One region of the Zobellia russellii genome, then DNA from elsewhere that is predicted to be linked to it. Evidence: riboswitches for the same ligand, from Rfam matches in the RefSeq annotation. Region 1 holds a riboswitch; the other holds the start of a gene.
The links. Region 1 has a riboswitch for S-adenosylmethionine ahead of SJY45_RS09415 (O-acetylhomoserine aminocarboxypropyltransferase/cysteine synthase family protein). Riboswitches for the same ligand answer to the same signal wherever they lie in the genome.
Positions count from the first base shown of each region.

Region 2: linked by a shared signal. The riboswitch ahead of SJY45_RS03775 (Na+/H+ antiporter NhaC family protein) and the one ahead of SJY45_RS09415 (O-acetylhomoserine aminocarboxypropyltransferase/cysteine synthase family protein) in region 1 are both predicted to bind S-adenosylmethionine.

Region 1 covers NZ_CP139000.1:2,321,294-2,329,081, forward strand. The annotation lists gene thrA (bifunctional aspartate kinase/homoserine dehydrogenase I) at 1-2,495, opposite strand, end outside; gene SJY45_RS09415 (O-acetylhomoserine aminocarboxypropyltransferase/cysteine synthase family protein) at 2,570-3,844, opposite strand; SAM riboswitch class I at 3,970-4,081, opposite strand; gene metK (methionine adenosyltransferase) at 4,158-5,414, opposite strand; gene SJY45_RS09425 (carboxypeptidase regulatory-like domain-containing protein) at 5,714-7,788, opposite strand, start outside.
Region 2 covers NZ_CP139000.1:899,958-907,745, reverse strand. The annotation lists gene SJY45_RS03785 (hypothetical protein) at 1-2,151, shown strand, start outside; gene SJY45_RS03780 (ATP-binding protein) at 2,196-3,539, opposite strand; SAM-I-IV-variant riboswitch at 3,772-3,870, shown strand; gene SJY45_RS03775 (Na+/H+ antiporter NhaC family protein) at 3,919-5,220, shown strand; gene SJY45_RS03770 (hypothetical protein) at 5,395-5,667, shown strand; gene SJY45_RS03765 (ABC transporter ATP-binding protein) at 5,928-6,617, shown strand; gene SJY45_RS03760 (TonB-dependent siderophore receptor) at 6,623-7,788, shown strand, end outside.

The DNA.
Region 1 (7,788 bases):
ATGGCAGCCTTCCAATTTTTTGGAATTCCTTTTTTATTTAATAGTATCTTTCTTGAGTTGGCTACGGCAAAAACCTTTAGATCAATTCCTTTTCGTTTTTGAATGGTCTTTGTAGATTTTAGAATCTGGTCGATTAGCGTTCCACCAACATTTCCATGACCGAAAACTGCAAGATTTACTTTTCGGCTTATGCCAAAAATCTGTCCGTGCATTACGTTCAATGCCTTGTTCAAATCAGATTTTCTGAGTACCAGACTCACATTCTTACCAGATACGGTATTATTGAAAAGCAAAGGTGCAATCTGATTTTTTATCAAAGCATTATAAGGTCTATGAAAGGTACTTAAATCCTGACCCACGATAGAGATCACGGAAACCTCGTCCAAGACCGTAATCATATTAATATCCTTGGACTCATAATCACTCTCAAACTCTCTGTCCAACGCTCTTTTAGCATCTAAAGCACGGTCAGCATTTACTACCAAGCCAATACCCCGTTCAGATGACCCTTGAGAAATAATACTTACACTAATATTGCTTTTCTGAAGTGCACTAAAAATACGGGCATCTACCCCTACCTTTCCTAAAAGTCCTCTTCCCTCTACATTGATCATGGATACATTCTCAATAACGGATAGGGATTTTATACCTCCTTCTTTGGTTTTGGCACTGATCAACGTACCTTCATTATCATTATTGAACGTATTTAAAATACGAAGCGGAATGTTCTTTTCTATTAAAGGAATGATGGTCTTAGCATGTAAAATAGTAGCCCCAAAGTTGGCCAATTCGTTTGCCTCACCATAAGAAAGATGGGAAATACGCTTAGCATCCGAAACCAAATCAGGATTTGCAGTATAAATACCATCTACGTGCGTAAAATTCTGAAGCTCCTCCGCATTCAAGAAATTGGCAAACAAGGCCGCGGAATAGTTACTACCGTTCCTTCCCAAAGTAGTGGTTTCCCCATTTTCATTGGACGCGATAAAACCTGTAATAATGGGCACAGCATCTGCATCTAGTTTTGCAAAACTGCGAATAACATTTTCCTTAGACAACGCCTCGTTTACTGAAGCATCACCAAAATTAGAATCGGTTTTAATCAATTCCCTAGAGTCCAGCATTACAGCATTCAACCCTTTTCCTATAAGTAATTTAGTTACCAATTTGGCAGAGATCAATTCTCCAAAAGCAAGTAATTGGTCTTTAATTTTCAAGCTGTAATCACCTAAAAGTGAAACGCCCTCTAGCAATTTAGCTAAATCCTTGAACTCCGCCGAAAGGTTCACATTCTTGAAGGTATGCTTTTGGTATTTTTCAAAAGCCTCAAAATCTTTATAGTAATTTTCTCCCTTTGCCGCCTTTTCCAAAATGGCTTCCAATTGATCGGTTGCCTTTGCACGGGCAGAAAGAACTACGGCAATATTTTCGCCTTCATTTACTTTGTTGCAAACAATATCCAAAACACGCTCCAACCCTTCTCCGTTGGAAAGAGATTTTCCTCCAAACTTTAAAACCTTTGCGTTCTTTGACTTTCCGTTTCTACTGAAAACGGGTTCCAATAACCGCTCCATCTGATCAAACTCTATCAAAAAGGCATCATGACCGTGAAGCGAATGCACTTCGCCATAGGTTACATTTCCATTGGCCTGTGCCAAACGTTTAAAAGTTTCCTTGTTCTCTTTTGCAGTAAAGAACAGATCAGAATCTACCCCAATAATATGAATATTGGCGTCACTATTTTGCAGATCTATAAAATTCTGCTCCCCATTTCTCATGACATCAATAGTCTTGAGCAATTGGTTCATTAATTTATAGGCCGAAAGCTGAAAACGTTCCTGTAATTTTTCACCATGGTGCATTAACCAACTCTCTACGTTAAAAACCTGAAGTTCCTCATTGGTACTTCTTTTAAAACGGTCCTTGAAAGATTCCGGCGTACGGTAACACAACATGGCATGCATGCGTGCATCGTGAACCGGTTGCTTACTATTCACCAAAAACTGCTCCTGAATTTGGCAATTACCAATCAACCAATCCGTAGATTTCCAGTCTGATGCCACAGGAATAAGATGATCCATAATCTTTGGGTTTATGGCTGCCATTTCCCAAGCAATACCACCTCCTAAAGACCCGCCCAAAAGAGCGAACAATTTCTTGATTTCAAGCTTTTGAAGTCCTAACAGAAAAATCCTTGCGATGTCTCCTGCCACGAAATCCTTGTAATTATCGATCACAAATTTATCATATCCGTTGCCGGGAATATTGAACGATAGGATTGTATATTTTTTGGTATCGATACACTTGCCCTCTCCAATAAGTGCGGACCACCAGCCCTCATCTCCCGTAACATTACTGTTACCGGTTAAGGCATGGTTTACCTGAACTATGGGCGCCGTGTGCAATTCTTGACCGAACAATTGATAAGACAGCTCAATATCTTGAGTTACCCCACTGATCGTGGTATAGTTTGCTAATTTCAAATGATGAAGCATACGATATATGTTAGACCTGACCTCTACTTAAACAGGTCAGGCCTTATTAATTTCTAACAGAAAATTTATATTGATTAAAGTGCTGCGAATGCGTTTTCCAAATCGGCCTTTAAGTCCTCAATATCTTCCAAACCAACGGACAAACGAATTAAATCCTGACCTACACCTGCGCCTGCCAATTGCTCCTCATTTAACTGTTGGTGCGTGGTACTGGCCGGGTGAATGATCAATGATTTAGTATCGCCAATATTGGCCAACAAAGAGAAAACTTTTGTAGCATCCGTAACTTTTTTAGCAGCCTCAAAACCACCTTTAATTCCAAATGTTACCAATCCGCTTTGACCTTTTGGCAAATATTCTTGAGCAAGATCGTAGTATTTACTACTCTTAAGACCTGGATAGTTTACCCATGCCACTTCTTCTCTTCCTTCTAACCAAGTAGCCAATTCAAGTGCATTTGCACTGTGTTGTTTTATACGTACATTCAAAGTTTCCAAACCTTGTATAATCTGGAAAGCATTAAACGGACTCAAAGCTCCACCAAAATCACGCAATCCTTCTAAAATCAATTTAAAAGTAAAGGCCGCGGCACCTAAAGCTTCGCTATACACTAAACCGTGGTATCCAGCAGAAGGTTCTGTAAATTCCGGGAATTTCCCGTTGGTCCAATCAAAAGTTCCGGCATCAATAATAGCGCCACCCAAAGAAGTACCTTGACCGCCAATATATTTAGTAAGTGAGTGAATTACCAAGTTAGCACCGTGCTCAATAGGGTTTAAAAGTGCAGGTGAAGCCACTGTGTTATCAACAATAAAAGGAACCTGAGCAGCTTTGGCCTGTTTTGAAATGGCTTTCAAATCAAGCACATCTAATTTAGGGTTACCCAGAGATTCTACAAAAACAGCCCTGGTGTTATCCTGAACTGCTTTACCAAAATTTTCCGGATCGGAAGCATCAACAAAAGTAGTGGTGATTCCCAACCTTGGCAAGGTAACATTCAACAAGTTAAAGGTACCGCCATACAAACTACTGGAAGCTACAATATGGTCTCCCGCTTTCAATAACGTTAATAAACCCGTTGAAATAGCTGAAGTTCCCGAAGCGAAAACTACCGCTCCTACTCCGCCTTCAACAGCTGCTAAACGCTCTTGAAGAATTTGATTGGTAGGGTTGTTCAATCGTGTATAGATAAAACCAAGTTCTGCCAATGAAAATAAATTGGCGGCATGGTCCGTATCGTTAAACACATACGAGGATGTTTGATAAATAGGCACGGCACGTGTACCACCTGTTTGTGCGGGGTCATGTCCGGCATGTAATGCGTTGGTTGAGAATTTTTGATCACTCATAATCTTTGATTTTTAATTGTTATTTAAAATAATTAAAAGCCCTATACCTTGAACCGAAAATCCGATGCTAGGTAGAATATCAAAAAAGTTATAAGAAAGTAAAAGATTAGTATGAGTAATCTGATTTGTTATCTGTCTCATTTTTATAGAGATAGAATGTAGCACCTTCTCTGCACAGGTGGCAAAGGGTTGCTAAGGTTTCAAAGGGTCTATTCCCTCCACCTTTCTTGATAACTATTCAATACGTGTTTGAACTTTTGGAACTACAAATATATAGTTGGTGAATTTAAATTCACCAACATTTTTGAAAAATTTACAAATTAAACGCTTTTTTCACCTCACCTACCATATCCAACTTCTCCCAAGTGAACAATTCCACTTCTTTTTCGATACGACCGTTATATGGCGATTCAAAAACTTTCTTGATCATTCTTGGTTCTTTACCCATATGGCCATATGCCGCAGATTCCAAATAAATAGGATTTCGCAACTTTAGTCGCTCTTCAATAGCAAACGGACGCATATCAAAAAGGGCTTTGGTCTTTTGGGCAATTTCACCATCCGTAAGGTCTACATTAGACGTTCCGTAGGTATCTACATAAATAGAGGTAGGCTCAACCACGCCAATGGCGTAACTTACCTGTACCAACATCTCGTCCGCAACACCTGCCGCTACTAAATTCTTAGCAATGTGGCGCGCTGCATAGGCCGCACTTCTATCTACTTTACTCGGGTCTTTTCCACTAAAAGCCCCACCACCGTGAGCACCTTTACCTCCGTAAGTATCTACTATAATTTTTCTTCCTGTAAGTCCGGTATCCCCATGAGGACCACCGATTACAAATTTCCCAGTTGGATTGATGTGGTATTTTATTTTATCATCAAATAAATCCTGAATAGCTTTTGGCAATTGCTCTACCACTCTTGGGATTAAAATCTCTACAAGGTCTTCTTTGATTTTTGCCAACATTACCTCATCATCATTATGAAAAGCATCGTGTTGTGTAGATATAACAATAGTATCTATACGTTGCGGCACATTATCATCTGAATACTCAATAGTAACTTGCGATTTGGCATCGGGACGTAAATAATCTATGATTCTACCTTCCCTACGCAACTCCGCCAAATTCTGAAGAATTTTATGCGAAATATCCAAAGCCAACGGCATGTAGTTTTCCGTTTCCTTGGTAGCATAACCGAACATCATACCTTGATCACCAGCTCCTTGTTGCTCTTTCTCGCCACGATCTACACCTTGACTAATATCTTGCGATTGCTCATGAATTAACGAAATAACTCCACAAGAATCTCCACTAAACTGATATTCGCCCTTAGTATAACCAATAGCATTAATTACATCTCTAGCAATGGTCTGAACATCTAGATAAGTATCACTCTTAACCTCACCGGCCAAAACAACCTGACCCGTAGTTACCAAGGTTTCACAAGCAACTTTACTTTCTGGATCAAAAGCCAAAAAGTGGTCCAGCAAGGCATCGCTTATTTGATCGGCAACTTTATCAGGGTGTCCTTCACTAACAGATTCGGAGGTAAACAAATATGGCATAACAAACTTTTATTTTTTCTAAAAAGGATTTGAAAGAATGCCGGAAGAAGTATGATGTGAAAATTTTCAACATCAACTGCTTTAGCATTTTTTTGTTCTACAATCCCGCTTGGCAAAAACCAATCTTAAATTGGCAATTCAAACAGGTTTAAAACAGAGGTTGCAATCAGTCAAATCCCTCCTCTTTAATTTAATTAGGACGCAAAAGTATAAAAAATGTTCAGATCAAAATATTAATATCGTGTTATTTATTATTTCCTTTTGTAAATACCATGCTCTTTGCACGGTTTTATCAACCCTTACAAATCATATTTTAACGATAATAGCAGGTAGCGTGGCTGCACATAGTAAACCTGCGTAGTAAAGAATAAATCATTGGTACTGTCACGGTTAAGCGTAGTGGTATTCAATAAATTGGTGCCTTTAATTCCATATTCCCATCGGCTACCCTGCTTCTGATACGTTAGGGTAGATTCCAAGAAACTATATGTATTGTCAATAGTATTGTCCTTATCCGTGTAATTATAAAAATCATAATCCACATTAAAAATAAAGTTTTTAAGAAAAGAGGCATCAAAACGGGCATACGGTCTACTGGTATAAAATGTAGTTTCTAAATTTCCGTTTTCGTAATTGTTTATCGTATACCTGTATCCCAACTCTAAATTGGGTGCATTCTTAAAATTAGTACTAAGCGCACCCGTATAGTTTTGCGTAAACGAATTAGACATGCGTTGCTGACCGTCTATTAAATTATTGGTAGTAGACCAACCCACATTACCCCTTACGGAAGCTTTTACCTTTCCAAAAGTACGCTCATAATTTCCGCTGGCGGATAAAGATTCATCTTCAAAATTAGAGTTGATAGTACTACTTACCCTATTTATTCCAATGATATCCGCACTACTTTTTAATGCATCTATTCTTTTGGTATAGGCCACATTCGCAAAAATATTGGTAAGATTGAACATATTGAAACTAAAGAAGTTCAGCGAAAGATTGTGGTTGAGGGCACTTTCTAAATCCCTATTACCATTATAGAGCGAATTGTAGTTATTGAGCACGTACCCTTGAGCAAAGTTACTCACATCCGTAAAGGAACGGGTTACCCTATAGTTGAACCGCAAATTCTCCGATTTCTTCAACTGAGCGTTGATATACACATCTGGCAATAAAGCGGTGAGGTTATCCTCTACCACCGTGCCCAATTGTTCATTGGTAACATTAAACTGATGTAGAGTAAGCCCCGGGTTAAAAGTGAAAATTCCAGAAATAACCTTATAATGTAGCCCTAAGTACAAGTCCGAAACATTAAAGCTAACCTCATTGCCAAAGTCGCTCCCATCCATATCCAACGTTTCCTCATTATCCAAAATCTGAAAAATTCCCGAATTAAAATTCTGGTGGCTTTGGGTGGTTCCCAAGGTTAAATTAAGGTTGCTCTTTGTTCCAAGTACACGGTAATAGTCTACCTTGGCATCCACTTTATTGGTGACCACATTTTTGGTCTGGTTTATATTGTATACATCCTGAGTTTCATCAACGGGAAAAATATCAACGAAAGCAAATTCATTACGGATTGCCTCATAGAACGGGTCTTCATCTTGATACATATGCTGCGCCTCTACAGCAAAGATGTTCTTCTCGTTAAGTGTATAGTAGAGGTTGAGGTTTTGATTGACCGCCAAAGGCTTTTGTTTTTTCACCTCGGATATTTCATCCGTTATATTGGATATAGAAAGTACGTCTACCTCTTCATTATCATCGGACTGTTTCAATAGCGCATCATAATCTAACTGAAAGTTGGCATTGGGCTTATACCTGGCACTAAATTTTGCCAATCCAAGGTGTACTGTCTGATCTGTATTAGTGGTTGCATTTTCCACATCATTACTAGCAATATAAGCGGTATTTCGCTCAGATTTCATTAAGGTTCCCGTATAGGAGTAAATTCCAAAGCCACTTAAATCTAAACTTTCGGTTGGTGCATAACTGAAGTTTGCCGCAGCAAATTTTGTATCTATGTCGTTGGCCCTATTGTTTTGAGCGGTAGAAAGACCAAGGCCATCTACCCCTGTTGCAATTGAACTTCCGCCCCTAGAATTTATATTTCTGAAGCCACCGGTAAAATTTCTATAATCATTCCGAGTAAAGGGAACCTCTCCCAAATTGTTGAGGTCCGTAATTATATTAATGCTGTATTTTGGACTATAATAAAACAATTTAGGATGTGCCAAATACCTGTCGTCAGGACCGTAACCCGCTGTTAACTCTCCAAACCAAAAGTTCTTTTTCCCTTCTTTTAATTTTATGTTCAAAGCCACATTATCATCATCATTGGTAAGCCCTTTCATTTGGGAAACCTCATTAAAGT
Region 2 (7,788 bases), 1.4 Mb from region 1:
GGTTATGCTTTTATACATTCCACTAATGATATAAGTGACTTTAAAATACTCCCCATAACTAATGGTGAAATTGAACAACAATTAGTGTATTGTAATGACGCGGACTACGTCATTGTTGTAGTAGATGTTGATACCGATGAAACTTCAGATGAAATTACCTTATCCAGTATTGCGAATGGTATTACCAATTTAGGACAAATACAAACCTGCCCTAATCAAGGAAGTACTATATATGAAGGGTCAATAACCTTGACCACTCAAGAAGAAGTAGATGCTTTTGGTGCTTTTGGTTATAGTGAGATTACTGGAGATATAAAGCTAGATGGGCAACAGAGCATTACCTCCTTAGAAAGTTTATCTAGCCTAATGGTTGTTGGAGGGGAATTTTATATAGAAACAGGAGCTAAAAACTTAAATGGTTTAGAAAAACTTGAAACTGTTGGCAGTAATTTGGCTTTCATTTTTAATATACATCTAACTACGTTATCTGCACTTGAAAATTTAAGTTCTATAGGAGGTAATCTACGGTTTACAATAAATACTAAACTTACGTCGCTAACAGGCTTAGAAAGCTTAACTTCTCTTAATGGAATTGAAATAAATGGTAACGGTAGCCTTACTACACTAACAGGATTAGAAAACATAACTTCAGTTCAGGAATATTTGTTTGTATTGGACAACAATAATCTTACTACGTTACAAGGCTTGAACAATGTAACCTCAGTTGGGAACGGCTTAACCATCGGAAATAATAATAAGCTTAACACACTAACTGGATTGGATAATATAATTTCTGTTGGAGGAAATTTACATATTAGGGGTAATGAAAATCTATTATCTCTTACAGGTTTGGAAAATCTTAATTCAGTTGGCAACCAAACCGTAATAGGTGATAGTTTCCGTCCCAACCCTAAACTTGAAAATTTTTGTGCACTGACCAATCTATTCACAACCGGTACTTTTAGTACAGTAAGTATCTCAAATAATAAATACAATCCATCTTTTAATGATATATATAACGGAGAATGTGAAGAACTGCCCCAAAGCGGTGGTATATACGAAGGCTCCATTACTTTAACCTCTCAGGAAGACATAGAGAACTTTGGAACAATAGGCTATACCGAAGTTACTGGAGATGTGATTATAATGGATACTGCTACACCAACTATTACCTCACTTGCAAACCTGGATTACTTAACTACAATTGGTGGCTCATTGACCATTTCTAAAACAGCGGCAACCAATTTGCAAGGTTTACAAAATCTTACATCTATCGGCAATCGTTTGACTATTAGCAATAACAGCAATTTAACCAATATTACGGACTTAAATAATCTTACGGCCATAGAGGGTAGATATATAAACATCAGTAATAATTCTGATCTTACTTCTTTGTCGGGTCTGGATAATTTAACTAGGATAAATGGGGAATTAAGAATTGCTGATAACCAAAGCCTTACCTCATTAGTTGGCTTGGGGAATATTACATCTATTGATCTTGCGCTTATTATTACCCAGAACATGGGACTAACTTCTCTGCAAGGACTGAATAGTTTAAATTCAATCGGACAAGGTATTACGCTTTATGGTAGCGAATATAATACCGTAGGATTACAAATTACGACCAATTCTGAACTTACTTCATTTGCAGGCTTAAATAATGTTACAGCGTTAAAAGGTGATTTGGTTGTTAGGAACAATGCAAAACTAGCTACACTTGAAGGCTTGGAAAACGTTACTGCGGTTAACGGTCATTTACAAATTTCAAAAAACAGCGAACTTATTTCTCTAAAAGGACTAAACAACATTGCATCTGTACAATATAAATTAGAGGTGTATAGAAATAATAAGCTTGCAACTATAATGGATTTAGAAAACCTTACTACAGTAGGTTCTGATTTATCGCTACATGAGAATAAGATTACCTCATTGAACGGCTTTGAAAATCTTAGCTCTGTTGGTGGCGTGATTACTATTGGGGCATCGTTTGATGAAGATTTTAATATGGCCTATGGAGGCAATTATAACTTAACCGATTTTTGCGCATTAACCAATTTTATGATCAATGGCAGTTATACGGATGTATTCATTGAACAGAATGCTTATAATCCTACAGTAAACGATATTTCATACGGTAGCTGTAGCCAATAAAACGGCAATAGAGATTTAAATATATTATTCATAGGAACCAACACCTACGTGGTCTTCAAAAGTGTAAAGTAAAAGGTGGTGCCTACGCCCTCTTCACTTTCTAACCAAATGGAACCGTTATAATATTTAATGATTCTTTTAACGATGGACAGACCTATTCCAGATGAGGAACCAGTGCTTTCTAATTTGGTGAAGATTTTAAATATTCTTTCAAAATAATCGGATTTGATCCCAATACCATTATCTTTTACAAAAAACTCATAATGGTCACTTTTATCAATATAGCCCACATCTACGGTGCCCTGTTCCTTATCGCCATAGTTTATTGCATTCTGAATCAGGTTTTGAATAACCTGCTTAAATCTCCAGGTATTCCCGTACAAACTTGGCATGTTCTCTTGAACCGTAACCTTTATATGGCCGGGCACTAAAATAGTTTCCAAGACTTCTTTAATGAGGATATTAAAATCAACCTGTTTGTCTTCTGATTCTATTTTATCTATAGTGGAATAATCCAGAATTCCCTTTATTAAGAAATTCATCTTTTCTACATTGAACAAGGCCTGATGTAAAGGTTGTATGGTATCCTCTCCCAAAGCTTCCTTATTGTCATCTATAAACCAACTCACCAAAGTGTGAATATTAATGAGAGGGGCTTTTAAATCATGAGATACCACATGGGCATATTCACTTAATTCTTCATTTTGAAGCGATAGATTTTTTAATAGTTCTTCCTTCTTCTTCTCTTGCTCCTTTATCCGTTCTTCACTCTCTTTACGCTGTATGACATTAACCAGCATATTGGCATAAACAAAAAGGATGTCCTTTTCATTATCATCATACTTATTAATTTTTTTGACAGAATCAAAACCGATAAAACCGATCAACTCATTATTCTTGATTTTTGGAATAGTAATTAGACTCTTAATGCCCTGTGGCTCTAAAACGGCTCGTAAACCATGTTCTCCGTCTTCTGGTAATTCACTTACATCTTCCACAAAGAACGGCTCTCCCTTTTTATGTGCTTCTATCCATTGCGGAATAAAGTCTACAGGTACATTCTGTAAGTTCTCTATTTCCGGATCTATACCTTTAGAACACCATTCATAAGTGTTTGAAGTGGTGTTATTTACAAAATCATAAGAAAAGATATAGCTTCTGTCCGATTCTACGAATTCGCCAATTTGCTTTAGGGATGCTCTGATCAATTTATCAATATCCGATAAATCGGAATTAATATGTTTTGTAGAGATACTGATTAACAAATCCTGAAAACGCAGTTGTCTTTCAATGATTTTGTCTTTTTCTAGCTGACTAATAGTTGTATGGTTATCACCTTCATTGGTTGTTGAAAGTTGATTTTCAGCGTGTAAGTCTTGTTTTTTCATTCCACTATTAAAAATAATAAGATAAATAGACTTTTTTATCCCTTGGTTAGAAGTTACAAACTAAGTTAAAAAATATGTATTACGTTACTTGACGTACCATTTACATACGATTTATACTACTTATTAACTCAAAAGTTTAGGATTTCTTCTAATTGACCAAAAAAAAGTATGATATAAATTAACTCTTTTTATGAGTTGCAGGTAGTTCTTATACCTTATTTTTGCCGCCTTAAATAATTATCAAGAATCTCAAAAAGAGGAGATAGCAACCTGCAATAACGAGCAAGGTGCTAAAGAGATAAGCCAATTAGTTGGAACAAATGTTAACCCATATGTCTATCTATTTGCTTCTACTTCCTTTTTTAGCATAAAGAAAGAAATGGCAAACATCAAAGATAGAACTCCAAAATTCTCTGCTCTCGTACCCCTATTCATTTTTGTATTTACTTTTTTGGGTGTGGGTATATATCAAAACGATTTCTACGCGTTACCTGCTCCCATTGCAGTAATTGTGGGGATAATTGCTGCCTTCCTAATGTTTGGGCAATCTATAAATTCTAAAATAAAAACCGTTTTAAAAGGCTGTGGAGATGATAAAATATTAACCATGTGTTTGATCTACTTGTTAGCAGGTGCATTCGCTGCAATTACCAACGAAACCGGTAGTGTTGATGCCATTGTTAATATGGGATTGGATTTTATAGCCATTCAATACATCTACGTTGGCATTTTTATTATTGCAGGGTTCTTATCGGTTTCTACAGGAACTTCGGTGGGTGCCATTGTTGCTTTGGCTCCTATTGTAGTGGGATTTGCCGATAAGAGCGGTGCGGATTTGGCCATTTTATGTGGTGCACTGTTAGGTGGTAGCATGTTTGGCGATAATTTATCGGTAATCTCGGATACTACCATTGCCGCTACACAATCCTTAGGTTGTAAAATGAGTGATAAATTCAAGCAGAACATTAAAATTGCCGTACCCGCTGCCCTATTCACTATAGCTATTTTAATCTTTCAAGGTTTGGGATTAAAGTCCGCCGAAACGGAGACTGTAGTTTATAGTTATTCCATCATCAAAATTATGCCCTATCTTTTGGTCATTGTTCTATCTATTGTAGGAGTGAACGTTTTTGTAACCTTACTATTAGGTTCAGTATTCGCTGGACTTTTGGGGATTGTTTATGGTGATTTTACCCTTATAGAATCTACTAAAATTGCCTATTCTGGATTTACGAACATGACAGAAATTTTCTTGTTGTCTCTATTAACAGGAGGATTGGCTGCTTTAGTAGAACGAAACGGAGGCATAGAGTTTATACTGGTCAACATAAAGAAGCTTATCAAGAACAAAAAAACGGCACAGCTAGGTATTGCCTCATTAGTGAGTACTATTAATATGGCGATTGCCAATAATACGGTTTCTATCATCATTGCTGGCCCCATTGCTAAAACCATTAATGATGAATACGGATTGGATAACAAGAAAACCGCTTCCATTTTAGATATTTTTGCCTGTATTTTTCAAGGTCTACTGCCCTATGGAGCTCAGGTTTTAATGATTTTAAGCTTTTCAAACGGAAAGATTGACTATATAGATTTGGTTTCCAATACCTGGTATTTACTCTTGTTGTCCATTTACACCATCGTATTCATAAACTTTATACCATTACGTGTCCGCTAAGCATGTTTTGAAGATAAAATGGCCCTTGTAGTGTTCTCACGAAGTTTTATATCCTTATACTCCAACTGCGATTAAATTGATACCGAAGTAATTTTTGTTCAAATTCTCATTAATAATTTAAAGTATTATTTACTTTTGTCGCTTATGATGAAAAGCAGCAAGAATTTTGTTTCTATGTTTTTTGTCGCTTTGTTTTTGGTATTCAAAGTGGCAGGACTGCATGCGCTTACGCATCATATTGACGATTCCGACGCGCAACATTGCGAGGTTTGTCACATTACCACAGCGGTTAATTTTACACCGCTTTTAAAAACGGAATCTCCTGTTCTACCGCAAACGGAATTCTATTTTTTTGAACAAAAGTTCTCCAGCAATGCGCCACAGCTTGTTTTTGAGAACCAATTTTTAGGCAATAATCGCTTTACGCGGCCTCCTCCACAAGTTTAACAGTCCATTTTGTATGTAGTACCGTCAATTTTTATAGGACCGGTATGCCCTTTTCATTCGTCATATTCTTTGTTTGTCACACTTCTTTTGATTTGTCGCACACCCGAATACGGTATGCTGAAAGCTAAGTGTTGAATATACATATGGACCTGTATTTTTCGTAAGGACATCTTATTTTCATTTATATCCTAATGCCGCAAATTGCTGTGTATAAGGATGATTACACGATTTACCTATACTCTTAATTTAGTTATACCATTATGTTGAAAGCAACGAACATAAGCAAGTCTTATCAAGGAAAGGCAGCTTTAAAAGACGTTTCGTTTGAAGTTTCCAAAGGCGAAATATTTTGTCTTTTGGGTCAGAACGGCGCAGGAAAAACCACTACGATCAATATTTTTTTAGGCTTTATATCAAAAGATGGCGGCCAAGCCTTTATTGCCGATAAAGAAGTAGGAAAGGACAATACTAATAAACTTACCGCATATATTCCCGAAACGGTACAACTTTATGGTAACCTTAGTGGCGTAGAAAACTTGGATTTCTTTAGCCGTTTAGCAGGATTCACATACACCACGGCAGAGCTGGAAGCGTTTCTATCTAAAACAGGCCTGCAGTTGGATGCACAGCATAAAAGGCTCTCCTCCTACTCTAAGGGAATGCGGCAAAAAGTGGGTATTGCTGTGGCACTGGCCAAAAATGCCGAAGTTATTTTCATGGATGAGCCCACTTCTGGCCTTGATCCTAAAGCCACAGCGGAATTTACTCAAATCTGTAAGGAACTTGCCAGTATGGGTAAGGTCATCTTTATGGCCACCCACGATATTTTTAATGCCGTAGAACTGGGCACCACCATTGGTATTATGAAAGAAGGAGTTTTGGCCCAACAGTTAAAGGCCAATGAAATTAACGCAAATGAATTAAACCAACTTTACCTAGAAACAATTTAGAAAAGATGAACCACTATATAAAAATAATACTGGCCTTACTACTGTGCAACGCAACGTACGGTCAAATAAAAGTGAATGGTAAGGTTAACGATACGAACGGATTACCCGTTTATGGGGCCACTGTTTCATTTTCCAATACGGCTAGGGGAAATAAAAGGGGAACCACCACCGAAGCGAACGGAAATTTTAGTTTTGAGATTTCGGAAACCGGCACCTTTCAACTGACGGTGAGTTACATAGGGATGAAGTCTATTTCCATTAAAAAAACCTTTGATGAGTTAAAAGATTACGATTTAGGAACTTTGGTATTGCAGGAAAATGTAGAACAGCTACAGTCCGTAGAAGTGGTTGGTCGGGCAAGAACGGATTATAATAGTGATTATTCGTTCTCGGCTACAAAAGTGGCCATTGCCAACAAAGAGCTACCACAAGCCATTACTTCTGTAACCAAAGAATTAATTGCGGATCGTCTTGCCTTTCAGGTACCCGATGCCGTTAAGACGGTAAGTAATGTTTCCGTTACAGGGTTGTACAATCACTATAATATTCGTGGTATTACGCAAGCGGATGACGGACAAGTATTAAACGGAATGCGTACCCGTCAATATTACTTCCTTCAGCCTATTACCTCACACTTAGAACGTGTTGAAGTGATAAAAGGTCCCTCATCGGTTACTTTTTCGAGTGCAGATCCCGGTGGTACTGTAAACATGGTTACCAAAAAACCATTGGCTGAAAAACGTAATGAGGTTTCTTTAACTACGGGTAGTTTTGGAACCATAAGGGCTACAGCCGATTTTACGGGACCCTTAAACGAATCTAAAACCCTGTTATATCGTTTAAATGCTGCAATTCAAGAGGCGGATTCATTTAGGGATGTTGTGAACAATAATGCTATTCTTTTTACACCTTCTTTAAGTTATATTCCAAACGAGACTACCTCACTTAACGTAGAGATGATTTATAGCAATGCCGAAGGTAACTTAGATAGAGGCCAACCTATTTTTGGCGCTATAAATGGGAACTATGATATAGATAGTACTCCAATTACAATGAACGTGGGTGCTTCAAGCGATCACTACAAAAATAAAGAGCTCATTTTAATGGCGAACTTTAGCAAAAGGTTTACGGATCGGTTAGGTTTCAATGCACAGTACATGAAACAAACCTG